DNA from 2 places in the Desulfonatronovibrio magnus genome. Region 1 is predicted to be linked to the other one. Evidence: predicted binding sites of a transcription regulator. Region 1 holds the regulator's gene; the other holds the start of a gene.
The links. The regulator sigma-54, encoded in region 1, starts transcription at its own class of promoters, with help from an activator protein. The targets are predictions, from matches to a motif close to CTGGCACGGNNNNTGCTT.
Positions count from the first base shown of each region.

Region 1 (6,750 bases):
CCCCTCTTAAAGAGGCTTGCCGAAGATTCCGGGTATGGTCTTGATGAAATGGCCTATCTCGGGGATGACTGGGTGGACGCCGGACCCATGCTCAAGGTAGGCGTGCCCATGGCAGTGGCCAATGCGCAACCGGAGATCAAGAATATTGCCCGCATGGTAACTGAAAAGTCTGGCGGATATGGTGCTGTGCGTGAGGCAATTATGCTGATTCTGGAGGCTCGTGGACTGAGAGAGGAGCAATGGCAGAAGTGGCAGTTTGATGATTAAAAAATTTGCTCCATTATTTTTCAGTGCGGCTGTTTTATCTTTTCTGTTCATTACCTTCTGGCATACAAGCCCTGGACCGGGTTTAACCGACCTGAATGTTGAAATGGAAGTAGATATGAATATCCGTGATTTTACTATGACCAAGGGCAGGGATGGCCGCCAGACATGGAAAGTGATTTCTGACAATGCAGGCTTTGTGCGTGAGGATGATCTTTTTGTCCTTTATAATCCAGTCATTACCTATTACACTGAAGAAGACTCTGCTCCTGTAGTGATCACAGCTTCCCATGGCCAGGCTTTGCAAACAGAAAATATGGTGCATTTATGGCCTGATGTCAGAGCGGATTATGGTGGTTTGATAATTGAGTCCGGCAGAGCGTCATACATGGGAGAGGAGGATTTTATTCTTCTCCGTGAAGGCGTGACTTTTGTGGGCAATGGAATGGCCCTCAACAGCCCGGAAGCCAGATTTTATTTAAATGAGGACAGATTAGAGGCCCTTGGGGGTGTAAAAACCCTGCTTCAAAACAGGACAGTGAATTGATGAAAATCCTGACAATTATTTTTTGTTCGTTATTGTGGGCGTTTGCTCCTGCTCTTGCTGAAAACAGGCTTCAGGATCAGATTACAGATATTACGTCTGACAAGATGACTTATACCGGACACGATAATATTGTAATCTTTTCCGGCAATGTTCATGTTATCAGGGCAGAGCTTGAGCTTTGGTCTGATCAGCTGCATGTACATATAAAGCCGCAGAATGCAGAGCAGGATGAGGCTGATCAGCAGGATAAAATTGAAAAAATAATTGCCAGGGGCAATGTGCGCATCAAGAGCATGAACAGAGAGGGTAAAGGTGAGTTGCTCACATATAATCCTGACACTGGCCAGGCAACCTTAGAAGGAAACCCAGTCCTTATGGAGGACAAGAATCGGGTTGAGGGTGAGATTGTTCTTATCAACATGCTGGAAAATACTTCCGAGGTCCTGGGCGGACCCGATAGAAGAGTCAGAGTAATTTTTTATTCAGAAAGCGAGCAGCAGGAATAAACCAGGGGTGAACAGCTTTAAAGCCATTGACGTTTATAAGCGATACGGTAAAAAGCTTGTGGTCAAGGGTATATCCTTAGATATCAGGCAGGGAGAGGTGGCTGGGCTGCTTGGGCCCAACGGTGCCGGCAAGACCACGACCTTTTACATGCTGGTGGGCATTATAACGCCAACCAAAGGTGGCGTATCTCTCGACAAGCAGGATATTACCGGGTTGTCGCTGCCCAGTAGAGCTGGTCTGGGCATCAGTTATCTGCCCCAGGAAAGTTCAATTTTCAAAAATCTGACAGTTTTTGAAAATCTGATGCTTATCCTGGAATATACACATAAAAGCAAAAAGCACAGACTGCAAAAAGCTGATCAGCTTATGGATGAGCTTGGCATATCCAAGCTGGCTCACCAGAAAGCATCCTTTCTGTCCGGGGGGGAGCGCAGACGTCTGGAGATTGCCAGAGCCCTGATCAAGGATCCGAGATTTATACTGCTTGACGAGCCTTTTGCCGGTATTGATCCTATTGCTGTGGATGATATTCAGAAAATCATTCTCAAGCTCAGGGAAAAAGAAATAGGAGTGCTGATATCAGATCATAACGTGCGGGAAACCCTGCGGATCTGTGATAGAGCCTCCATTGTATATGACGGACAAGTTATACTCGATGGGACGCCTCAGGAGATTATCAATGACACCAGGGCAAGGGCAGTCTACCTTGGTGAATCTTTTTGCTTGTAAGTTTGTCATGTTTTCCCGTATGGTAAGCTGATTCGCTGCTTTCAGGCATTTTTCAAATCCTTTGAAAATGTAACAGTTTAGGATTTTTTTTTTTTGTATCTGTTTAGCGCTTTGGATGTGGCAAGGCTTCCTGCCCGGAGGCATACAGCCCGGTGGGGGGCTGGCTCTTCCAGGACCCACTTGTCCCAAAAATGAGTCATTTTGAGCACAAATTGATGCTCAAGTGGGTCCTGGAGTGCCTGTCCCCTGCTTTCCTTAAAAGCGCTAAACAGATACCCTTTTTATAAGAAAGCAGTGGGCAGGCACCCAGTCCCTGTTTTTTGTTGATATATAAAATCAGACTGTAACTATTCACCATGCTGAGAGGTGAGCCTGCATCCTGATTTGTTTTCTTTTGCTGCAAACTCCCAGCATTAGCCCGTAAGTCAAAACCATTAATTGTTTCAAACAATCCAGAGGTTTTCCCTGTTCATGGTTTTGACTAACGGGCTCAGGGCTGGTCAAACAAACTGCAATGGCCAAAACAAATCAGGATGCAGGCTTTATCTGAAAGTAGAGTAATGTGGTGTGAACAGATACCTAATTATGGATAACAGACTTAACGGAATAATACTATGTCCCTGGAACTGAGACAGAATCTTAAACTGACCCAGCAGCTGGTGATGACTCCCCAACTGCAGCAGGCCATTAAATTGTTGCAGATGTCCAGGCTGGAGCTTCTTGAGGTGGTCCAGCAGGAACTTCTTGAAAATCCGCTTCTTGAAGAGCTGCAGCCTGCCGCTGATGAGGATCGCGAAAGAGAGGCCCGTGACAGAAAAGAAGTAAAAGAAAAGTTGACAGCCGAAGAAAAGGAAATGATCAACAATGCTGACTGGGAAGATTATCTCGGACATTTTTCAAGCACATCAAAACAGGCTGGTTCCAGGGAGTGGGAAGTTCCCGAGGAGATGCAGAGTTTTGAAGCCAGGTATTCTTCCAAGCCATCCTTGGAAGGTCATCTTACCTGGCAGCTTTATCTGCAGAATTTGACTGCAGAAGAAATCAGGATAGGCGAAGAGATTATTGGAAACATCGATTCAAAGGGTTACCTGAAGACCGATACAGCTGAACTGGCCCAGTCGCTGAATCTGACAGAAGACAAGGTTGAATCAGTTTTGAGCAAGGTTCAGAATTTTGACCCTGTGGGCATTGCCTCCAGAACGTTGCGCGAGTGCCTGTTGACTCAACTCAGGGCCCTTAATGAAACAGGACCAATTATAACTGAGCTGGTCACGGAACACCTTGAAGATATTGAAAAAAATCGTTTTGTTCCTCTTCTAAAGAAGTTTAAGATAAGCAAGGACTACCTCAAGGAATGTATAGAAATTTTGCAAAGCCTTGATCCTTACCCGGGGGCAAGCTACGGAAGTGAGGACATTGTCTATGTTAGCCCGGATATCTATGTTTACAAGTATGAAGAGGATTTTGCCATCGTGCTCAATGAAGATGGAATTCCCCCCATTCAACTGAGCACACTTTATCAGGATTCGCTGGAAAAAACCGATAAGAATAAAAAGGATAACGAGTACATTCAGGAAAAAACCCGTTCTGCCATATGGCTGATGAAAAGCCTGCATCAGAGACAACGAACATTGTACAAGGTAATGGAGAGCATCCTCAAGTTTCAAAGAGAGTTTTTTGAACTTGGCGTTGCCAGGCTCAAGCCGCTTATTTTGCGTGAAGTGGCAGAAGATATTAATATGCACGAGTCAACAGTCAGTCGGATTACCACCAATAAATTTGTCTCAACGCCCTTTGGTGTTTTTGAGCTCAAGTTTTTTTTCAACAGCTCTTTAAGCATGGACAGTGGTGGTGTGGTAGGGTCTGAAAGTGTCAAAGCGGCCATAAAAAAGATGGTCGCCGAAGAAGACCCCAAAAAACCTTTAAGTGACGACGTGATTGCCAATGCGTTAAAAGAACAGCTTGAGGTCAATATTGCCAGGAGAACTGTGGCCAAGTACAGGGCTGCATTGAAGATACCTTCGTCCTCCAAAAGAAAAAAATTTTTCTGATCATTTACTGATATATGTGAATTGAGACGGAGTTCACCTTTTTCTAATGCGGGCTTTGCCCGCAACACAAAAAAAGATTTTTGTAACAGTTTAGCCATTTGCATGTGGCACGTGGACTGGCTCTCCCAGCCCTTGTTTTATTAAGTCTGTGTTTTACATCAACAAAAAACAAGGGTTGGGGTGCCTGTCCCCTGCTTTCCTTAGAAAAGGGCTAAACTATTACAGATTTTTTAACCGCCCGTTCGCCCCTGTTGAATGGCTGAGCCTACACTTTGTGTATTCAACTGGGTAAAAAGACTCACTCAAGACGCCCAGTTAAACCCTGCTGCGCAGGAACGCTTTCAGCGATGTTTAACCGGGCAGGCAAAGGGCGCAAAGGAAAAAAAGATGTTTTTTCATTTGCCGGGGAACCCAGTTAAACCCGTCTGCGACGGAGACTACGTCTGCTTAACAAGGCAGGCGGCAAATTAATAGGCAGCCTTTTTGAGAACCGATGCCTGGTTTTTAAAAAAATGTCTTCTTTATTGTCTTTAACTGGACTTTTCAGGCTGAAGGCGGAATATTCAGGAATCTGGACATTCCTGCTCAAGTGGGGCCCGGAGTGCCTGCCCCCTGCCTCCATACAAAAGGCTGAACGATTACCAAATCATAATAACTGATACAACCAATACACAACTTGATATCTCAAAGGAGGATCAGCATGCAGATCAAATTCAACTTCAAAAACTTTGAGCCTTCTGAACATCTCAAAAAGTATGCTCAGGAGAGATATGAAAAGCTTTCAAAATATCTTAATGAAAACGATGCTGCAGAACTTCAGGTTAATCTGGAGGTGGAAAAATTTCGTCACATAGCTGAGGTCATTCTAACTGGCAAGGACATGCATATATCAGCTACAGAAGAAACTGAGGACATGTATTCAACGGTGGATTTAAGTCTGGACAAGGTGGAAGCCCAGCTTAGAAAACAGCGGGAAAAAGTAAAGGACAAAAAGAAAAAAGCCAGGGAAAAACAGGTCAGGATGGACATCATCAATTTCGGGCCTGTTGACAGTGGTAAACGCGAGCCAAGAATTGTGGCCACTGACCATTATGAACCCAAGCCTATGGATCTCGAAGAGGCTGCCATGCAGTTGGAAAGCTTAAATTATGATTTTCTTGTATTTCTCAATGCTGAAACTGAACGTATCAATGTCGTCTATAGAAGAAAGAATGGAGACTTCGGGTTTATTGATCCGGGCATGTAACTTATGAACCTTACTGAGTATTTAGATAAAGACCAGATTATTGCCGACCTGGCTTCAGCAACCAAAACCGAAGTTCTGGCTGAGCTTATCAGCCCCTTAACGGCAGCTTACCCCTTTCTGGATAAGCAGAAGATTTTTGAGGTTTTGCTGTTTCGAGAAAATCTTGGTACCACCGGTATTGGAGATGCAGTAGCCATACCCCATGGAAAGCTTGACAACCTGGACAAAGTGCTTCTTGTGGTGGGCAGAAGTTTGCAAGGGGTTGATTTTGCTTCCCTTGATCACAAGCTGGTCAATATTTTTTTTCTGGTACTTGCTCCGGAGAAAAGTGCAGGCAAGCACCTGAAGATACTTGCCTATATTTCCAGGCTTCTTCAGGATCAGTCTTTTAAGGAGTCATTTATGAGTGCCTCAGACAGGGATGATTTATGGAATCTGATAACCAGACGTTGAGATCTCAGACAGCAGAATCAGCGGGTAGTGGTTGCTACCCGCTGATTATTGTCACAGGGCTTTCCGGTGCAGGCAAAAGTACAGCTCTTAATGTGTTTGAGGATCTGGGTTTTTTTACTGTTGACGGCTTGCCCGTCAGTCTTGTGCCTTCTGTTCTGAACCTTTTTGCCGGTGAGAACCCTAAAAACTATCGTGGTCTGGCCCTGGGCATGGATTTGCGGCAGCCTGATTTTGCTGAGGAATGGATAAAGGTCAGGGAGCGGCTTTCAGGTGTAAATTTATGTACGCAGATAATTTTCCTTGAAGCCTCGGAGGATATTCTGGTGCGCAGATATGCCACCACGAGGCGCCCCCATCCCTTAGAATCAGGCAGTTACGGCCTTGATCAGGCTTTGGAGATGGAAAAGGCAATTCTAAATGCCATTCGCGGTGATGCCCATCTTGTGGTGGATACTTCCGGATTTTCAATTCATGATCTCAGAAGAACTATTCAGGAAAAATGGGAGTACTTTGATCAATCCTTTGCAGGTATGCGCATTCACTTGATTTCTTTTGGATTCAAATACGGGGTACCTTCTGAAGCAGACATGGTCTTTGACCTCAGGTTTTTACCCAATCCCTATTTTGATACTGACCTCCGGCCCTTGTCCGGAAAGGACAAGGTCATAGCCGATTATGTTCTAAGTCAAGGTGCTGGTGCACGATTTATATTGAGAACTACAGACTACCTGTCCTTTCTCGTACCCATGTTTGTGGATGAAGGCCGCTATCGTCTGACCATGGCCTTCGGATGCACCGGAGGACGTCACAGGTCGGTTGCAGTAGTCGAACGGATAGCAGCTTTTTTAAAAGATCAGGGGTACCTGATTTCAACAGAACATCGACACTTTAATCTGGGATGAACGCGACAGTTCAGATAATGGTCTGAACGCAGGGTTATATATGATTGGAAT
Region 1 covers NZ_JYNP01000005.1:159,972-166,721, forward strand. Annotated here, with positions in the region: gene LZ23_RS00785 (KdsC family phosphatase) at 1-267, shown strand, start outside; gene lptC (LPS export ABC transporter periplasmic protein LptC) at 260-811, shown strand; gene LZ23_RS00795 (LptA/OstA family protein) at 811-1,317, shown strand; gene lptB (LPS export ABC transporter ATP-binding protein) at 1,325-2,047, shown strand; gene rpoN (RNA polymerase factor sigma-54) at 2,662-4,098, shown strand; gene hpf (ribosome hibernation-promoting factor, HPF/YfiA family) at 4,799-5,344, shown strand; gene LZ23_RS00825 (PTS sugar transporter subunit IIA) at 5,348-5,797, shown strand; gene rapZ (RNase adapter RapZ) at 5,773-6,699, shown strand; gene LZ23_RS00835 (PTS sugar transporter subunit IIA) at 6,740-6,750, shown strand, end outside.

Region 2 (6,750 bases), on a different contig from region 1:
GATCCTTCATCAGCCTTGCTGGAAGTGCTTGATCCAGAACAAAACTACTCTTTTAACGATCATTATCTGGATCTTGATTATGATCTTTCCAATATCTTTTTTATTACAACAGCCAACTACCTGCATACCATTCCACTGCCATTGCAGGACAGAATGGAAATTATCAAGCTGCCCGGCTATCTTGAAACTGAAAAAACCAAAATTGCCAAGAACTATCTTTGCCCCAAGCAACTCGAATTCCACGGACTTAAGTCTGAAAATGTATCCTTTTCCGAGGGTTCCATCTCGGAAATTATAAGACAATACACAAGAGAAGCAGGTGTAAGAAATCTGGAACGAGAAATCGCCTCCATCTGTCGCAAGGTAGCCAAAAAGCTGGTGGAACAGAAAGAAGACCTGAACAAAAGGGTGCAGATCAGTAAAACCAGTATCCCTTCTTACCTCGGCGTTCCCAAAATCAGACACAGTGAACGTGAAGAGACTCCGCATGTTGGAGTTACCAACGGCCTGGCCTGGACACAGGTTGGAGGAGAAATTTTGCTCGTGGAAGTAGCTCTTATGCCTGGTACCGGCAAAATTGAGATCACTGGAAAACTTGGTGACGTCATGCAGGAAAGCGCAAAGGCTGCCCTTAGTTATATCCGGTCAAGATCTGAAATATTCGGCCTTAAGCCTGATTTTTACAAGGAAATTGACATTCATGTTCATGTGCCGGAAGGAGCCACTCCCAAAGACGGGCCTTCAGCCGGCGTAACCCTGGCAACCAGTCTGATTTCCGCCCTGCTCAATCTCCCAGTGCAAAATGATGTAGCCATGACCGGAGAAATAACTCTCAGAGGCAGAATTCTGCCTATTGGCGGACTTCGGGAAAAACTGCTCGCTGCCCGAAGAGCTTCTGTAACCAAGGTACTTATTCCAGAAGGCAATGAAAAGGATCTTGAAGAAGTGCCGGAAAATGTACTCAAAGGCCTTGAAGTAATACCTGTTAAACATATGGATGAAGTGCTGTCTCAGGCTCTTCTCGGAACAACACCCGAAGAACTGTTCTGCGGCAGGGAAAACTGCCTGCCGGTATCTGCCAAGCTCATTAAGGAAGAGTACCGCCAGCCCGCTCAATAAACTATTACTGATGCGGGCTGTGCCCACAACTCAATTTAAACAAGAATCGTTAAGTAGGGGCGATAACCGTACTTTTCAGGCTGAAGGCTGAAGGCTGAAGGCTGAAGAATAAGGTTCCAGGGGGTTATTGCTCTTTCAAGGTTAAAAACAACTGGACCCCGGATCAAGTCCGGGGTGACGGTTAAAGCAAATTATTACTTTTTGCCGTCATTCCGGCGAAGGCCGGAATCCAGTCTTTTTCTTGTTCCCAGGCTCCAGCCTGGGAACGAGGGGTATAAGTTACTCACAGGTTCGATCCCGGGCCGCCCGGGTGAGGAGATTATTATCGATGAGAGTAATACATTTAACCTCTGTTTATTGATAGAACCTATTGGACAGCTAATAATTGATAGTTTAAAATGCGTTGTTAATGACAAAAAAACAAACTAAACGACTTACAGAAAGCGTCACAGGAGCCGGCTGAGCATCCAAGCTGCCTCCAGGGGACCTGGAAAAAGCCTTGAAAGGGATTGATTTCCCTGTAGATGACAACCTCATAGTAGGCTTGGAAAAAGCTGATGACGCGGCAGTTTATAAGGTTTCTGATGACCTGGCCCTGATTCAGACCGTGGATTTTTTTACGCCCATAGTAGATGATCCATACTGGTTTGGACAGATTGCTGCAGCCAATGCTCTAAGCGATGTATACGCCATGGGCGGGACACCCAGAACAGCCATGAATCTTGTTGGATTTCCTGTCAAGGACCTTGATATGGAAATATTACGCGCTATTTTGCTGGGCGGGCTGGACAAAATGAAAGAAGCCGGCGTGGTACTGGTAGGCGGGCACAGTGTGGAGGATAAGGAACTGAAATATGGTCTTTCAGTCACCGGATTTATTCATCCCTCTAAGGTGCTGACCAAAAAAGCCATAAATGAAGGCGACCTTCTCATATTGACCAAGCCTCTCGGCACAGGAATCATAAATACTGCCATAAAAGCCGGCCTTGCTTCAGAAAAGCTCATTGACCAGACAACCCGCCTTATGGCTGAACTCAATAAAGTCGCCGCTCATGTTATGGAGCCATTTCCGGTCAGTGCATGCACTGACATCACTGGCTTCGGCCTGCTGGGACATCTTGGTGAAATGGTAGATGGTTCTGGAAAAAGCATCCGCCTCACATTTAAAGACATTCCGACCCTGCCTGACGCCCTTGAATTTGGAGCCATGGGTATGATCCCTGCTGGAGCTTATAAAAACAAAGAATTCGCCCAGTGCAGGGTCAGGTTCGATAATGCCATCCCCCCTGTCTCGCGGGATCTTCTTTATGATCCTCAGACCTCAGGAGGTTTGCTCATCTGCTGCCCCTCTGCTTATGCACATAAACTACTGGACAATTTAATCAAAAACAAAGTCACTACTTCTGCAATAATTGGTCAGGTCCTTGCCGATCCAGGTGAAAAAATTCTAATAGTCTAAGCCCTTGAAAGTGGCATGGAGACTGGCTCTTCTATGCAGGCACTTAAAATCTATGTAAGCTTGTAATTGCTCACCAATAGAGAACATGAACACAAAAAAAGCCCCCTGTATCAGGGGGCTTTCTTGTGTCGAACCACTTGCCTTTGGAGGAGGAAGTCATGAATGGTTTATATGTTAATAGCCTTCAGGCTGCTGTGGAGGATCAGGCTGGCCGTAGCCGTCTTGCCCTCCTGGAACGCCTGGCTGCTGGTATCCATCTGGAGCCTCACCAGGCATCTCGCCTGGAGGTGCTGGTGGTACCTGTTGATCTCCTTCCTGAGGAGGATCGCAGGCCACACTCAAGCTCAGTGCTATGATTGCAAATAATGTAATAATAATATGCTTTATTGTCATACGCTATTACCTCCTTTCACGCGACTGATATATATTTTAAACCTGTTGAAAAAGTCTTTATTCAGCTAAGACTATTGCATAGCTTCCAGTTTGCCGAGAAGCTTGTTTCTTAGTTCTTCATCCGCTTGAGCTGCTTCCATAATTTCGTTGTACTGCTGCACGTCAAGGCCATTATTTTGAACAGCTTCCACCATGGCTTCACCTGCCTGCTCCTGAAGCTCCTGGGCCTGTTCAGGGTCAGTGATTCCAGCTAATGATTCCTGAAAATTCTCTCTTATTTCAGTTATCTCCACATAAGCACCAGCTGCCTTGTCAAGATCTGCCTCACTGACATTGATCTGAGCTCCTGGCTGCTGCATCATTCCTTCCTGCTGGTAACCTTCCTGCTGGTACTCCTGAGCACTTACATAGCCAGCGGTAAGGAACAATGCTGCGATAAAAGAAATGGCCAAAATTGTGATCTTTCCTGGAAAAGTCATTAAAACCTCCTGAATAAAATTAATTAAAAATTTGAGATCAGCACTGCAGCCATCAATTCAATATCATGTAATTCTGCAAATTGCGCTAAACTCTTCAATCAACAAACCTGAAATTTAACATAGCATAGGCTGTGCCAAAAATTTTCCATCCCGTTTGAAACCCTCTTATCCTGCTGACAGCAACCATATCCAGGTGCTTCTCCACTCATCGCAGAATCCATGTCTTGGCACAAACACATGAGTCAATATAACACATGCGCCATATATTCTGTGCCAAACACCTTTTTATTGAAGAACATTACACTAATGCGGCCTGTTCCCGCAACCCAGGTATCTGTTATCTGTTATCTGTTATTTGTTATTTGTTAATTGTTAATTGTTAATTGTTATCAGGGTAAGGCAGTGAATTCAGGCTTTTGTTCTTCAATAATTAACTTCTAAGTAACTAAAACCAAATTATAAACAAAATCAGACGGTTATAGTTTTCATAATTTTAAGATTTTTACATATGATTGATTCTCAATTACCAGAAAAGTTCCGTCAAAGATGAGAGCTTTGCGCCTGGCACAGGGACTGTCCCTCGCTGTGTAAATTTTTTCATTGAAGCCAATTTCTTCCAGGGACCAATGCAGCATCAAACTTTTTTATAGTACCTCGCGGGGACTGTCCCAATTTCCAAATATGGGACTGTTCTTCAAGGTGGAGGCGGCTTCCAGCCGCCTGGAATTAAATAGCCTGCAGGATGCAGGCTCCACTTTTAAGACAGTTACCCACACGTTCGGTCCCGGGCCGCCCGTGTAGAGAGTTTTTGACTTTCAAAATGTTCGGTCCCAGCCACGTCCGGCTGGTTCAATTTAAAGAAACTACCGCATATCTGAATAGCCGATAAAGTTTCAACTTGTTTTTTTTCTCTTGCAACTATATCCCAACCATAATATCATACCAATTTAGAATGAAAAAGATATTTTTCTCAATTAGGCTTGCGTCAATTCATGACTACAGGTAGTGATTATCTTAATACAGTTTAAATAAATTTTTCTGACAGCCAATACGCTCCATTTCTAAGCTGTATTCCTCCTTTACAGACTTCAGGAATGGTGCTTTTTACCATAAACACTAAACCCTCCCAATTGAAACAATTATCAGGAGAAAAGCCCATGCCCAATAATAATTCACTTCCACACGTCCCCATCGGCCAATCCCTTGGAAACCATGATTTCATTTCCAGAAGGACCCTTCTTAAATCCGGTGCGTGCGCTGCCGGACTGCTGCTGACCGGCGCCAAAATTGTTTGGGCAGCTTCACCAGAATCAAAGTATTCCCGTGAGCTTACCGAACTGCTCAATCTGGCCCTGCAACATGAACACGGTGCATTCGTGCAGTATGCAAATCATGCCGGCCTGCTCTCATACTGGCTGGACAGCAACCATGCTACTGCCATTAAAGCCATTATTGCTGATGAAGTCGAGCATGCTGTAATCCTCTCTAATGCTTTAAAAAAGTCTGGGGCAGAACCAACCCTTGCTGTCTGGCCCCCTCAGACTGGCGACACTCCTTCCAGGGTCTTGATTCAGGACATTGCTGCTGAACAGGGAGCTGTTAATCTTTACTCCAGAATACTGGATTTTGATATGGACGATGACCTGCGCAACAATCTTGAAAATATTGTTCGCTCCGAACAAAGTCATAAGGAAATTTTTGAAGGCATGCTCAAAGAAATTCAGCAGTAATCATGAACTTATTTAATTCTCTCAGAACCAAACTGGCATTATGGATAGCCTTATTCGCCTGCGTCCTTGCCATGCTTGGCGCAATCTTGAGCCTGTGGCTGGGCTATAAATACCTTGAAACTAACTTTCAGAACAATATCCAGTCTCATATGAGGCTGGCTTCCATATCATTGATCCAGCCTGTAATGCAGATAAACTACCTTGAGCTAAGAGATCAGATCCAGGCCATCCAGGATTATGAGGGCATAACCGGTGTGGCTATTTATGATCAAAATGACAATCTGCTCATGGAAAGCGGTGAACTGTCTGAAATGCAGCTGTCTGAGGATATAGGCTCAGGCCCTGCGGTACAGGGACAGATAATTGTATCATTTTCCCAGGATCCTCTTAAAGCCGGCATGATGTATATTCTTTACATCGGAGGCATTTTACTGCTCATAATTGTTCCCGCATTCATTTTCATCGTCTGGAAAATAAGCCACAAATACCTTTTTGATCTTTCTGAGCTTACTGAATGCATCAAAAACAGCAGTTGCGAGGAAATGCCCCAATATCCCGGCATCTACAGACAGGACGAAGTAGGTTTGCTGTCAACTGCCCTGCGCCAGCGAGACCAGGAACTTTCAGAGTATCATCAGGAACTTGAAAACTACAAAAATCACTTAGAACAACTGGTAGAACAAAGAACTGTTGAGCTGAAAAGATCTCAAATGCTCAGCCAGACCATCCTCGATGGACTCCCTGATTCCGTTGCTCTAATTGATGCCAGGGATATGACTATCCTCAATGCCAACCAGACCTTTCTTTCATCCAACAATACCAGCCTTGAAGATGTTCTGGGCAAAACATGTTATCAGATAACCCATGGTACTGACGAACCATGTCAGGGAGTGCAGCACACCTGTCCTGTGCAGGAATATTTCAAAAACAATCAGCCCTGCGTGGCAGAGCATATTCATAAGTCAAAGGATGGAGACGAATATTTTGTAGAGGTGTCTGCCTGGCCTGTTTTTGATGAAAATGGTCAGCCTGTTCAGATGATTCATATTGAAAGGGATATTTCAGAAAAAAAGAGAGTTGAAAAACTTCGGGATGATGTCGAACGTATAGTTCGTCATGATCTGAAAACCCCCTTGAACGGCATACTTGGGCTGTCGGAGATACTGTTAGATGATGAGCTGAATGACGAACAAAAGGAATTTCTCGGGCATATCCATGAATCTGGTCGCAGAATGCTTAATATGATCAATCATTCTCTTGATATTTTTAAAATGGAAGAAGGTACCTACATACTCAAGCCGGAAGAGTTTGATCTTTTGTCAGTGTTAAAAGTCCTGGATAGCGATACACAGCCCCTGCAGAACGGCAAACTGATTAAGCTGCAAATTATCCTTTACGATCGGGAAATAAGTGATGACAATAAATTATCGGTCTATCTGGAAAAAAGACATATTCATTCCATGCTTGCCAACCTGCTCACCAATGCCTTAGAAGCTGCCCCTGAAAACAGCATGGTCACTGTCAACATTAACCAGGATCAGAACAACACCATAATTGATTTGCACAATGA
Region 2 covers NZ_JYNP01000059.1:21,814-28,563, reverse strand. Annotated here, with positions in the region: gene lon (endopeptidase La) at 1-1,119, shown strand, start outside; gene selD (selenide, water dikinase SelD) at 1,529-2,578, shown strand; gene LZ23_RS07540 (hypothetical protein) at 2,753-2,971, opposite strand; gene LZ23_RS07535 (DUF4168 domain-containing protein) at 3,043-3,450, opposite strand; gene LZ23_RS07530 (ferritin-like domain-containing protein) at 4,608-5,180, shown strand; gene LZ23_RS22430 (PAS domain-containing sensor histidine kinase) at 5,183-6,750, shown strand, end outside.
Region 2: the regulator sigma-54 is predicted to act here: its motif matches at 3,571-3,588, upstream of LZ23_RS07535 (DUF4168 domain-containing protein).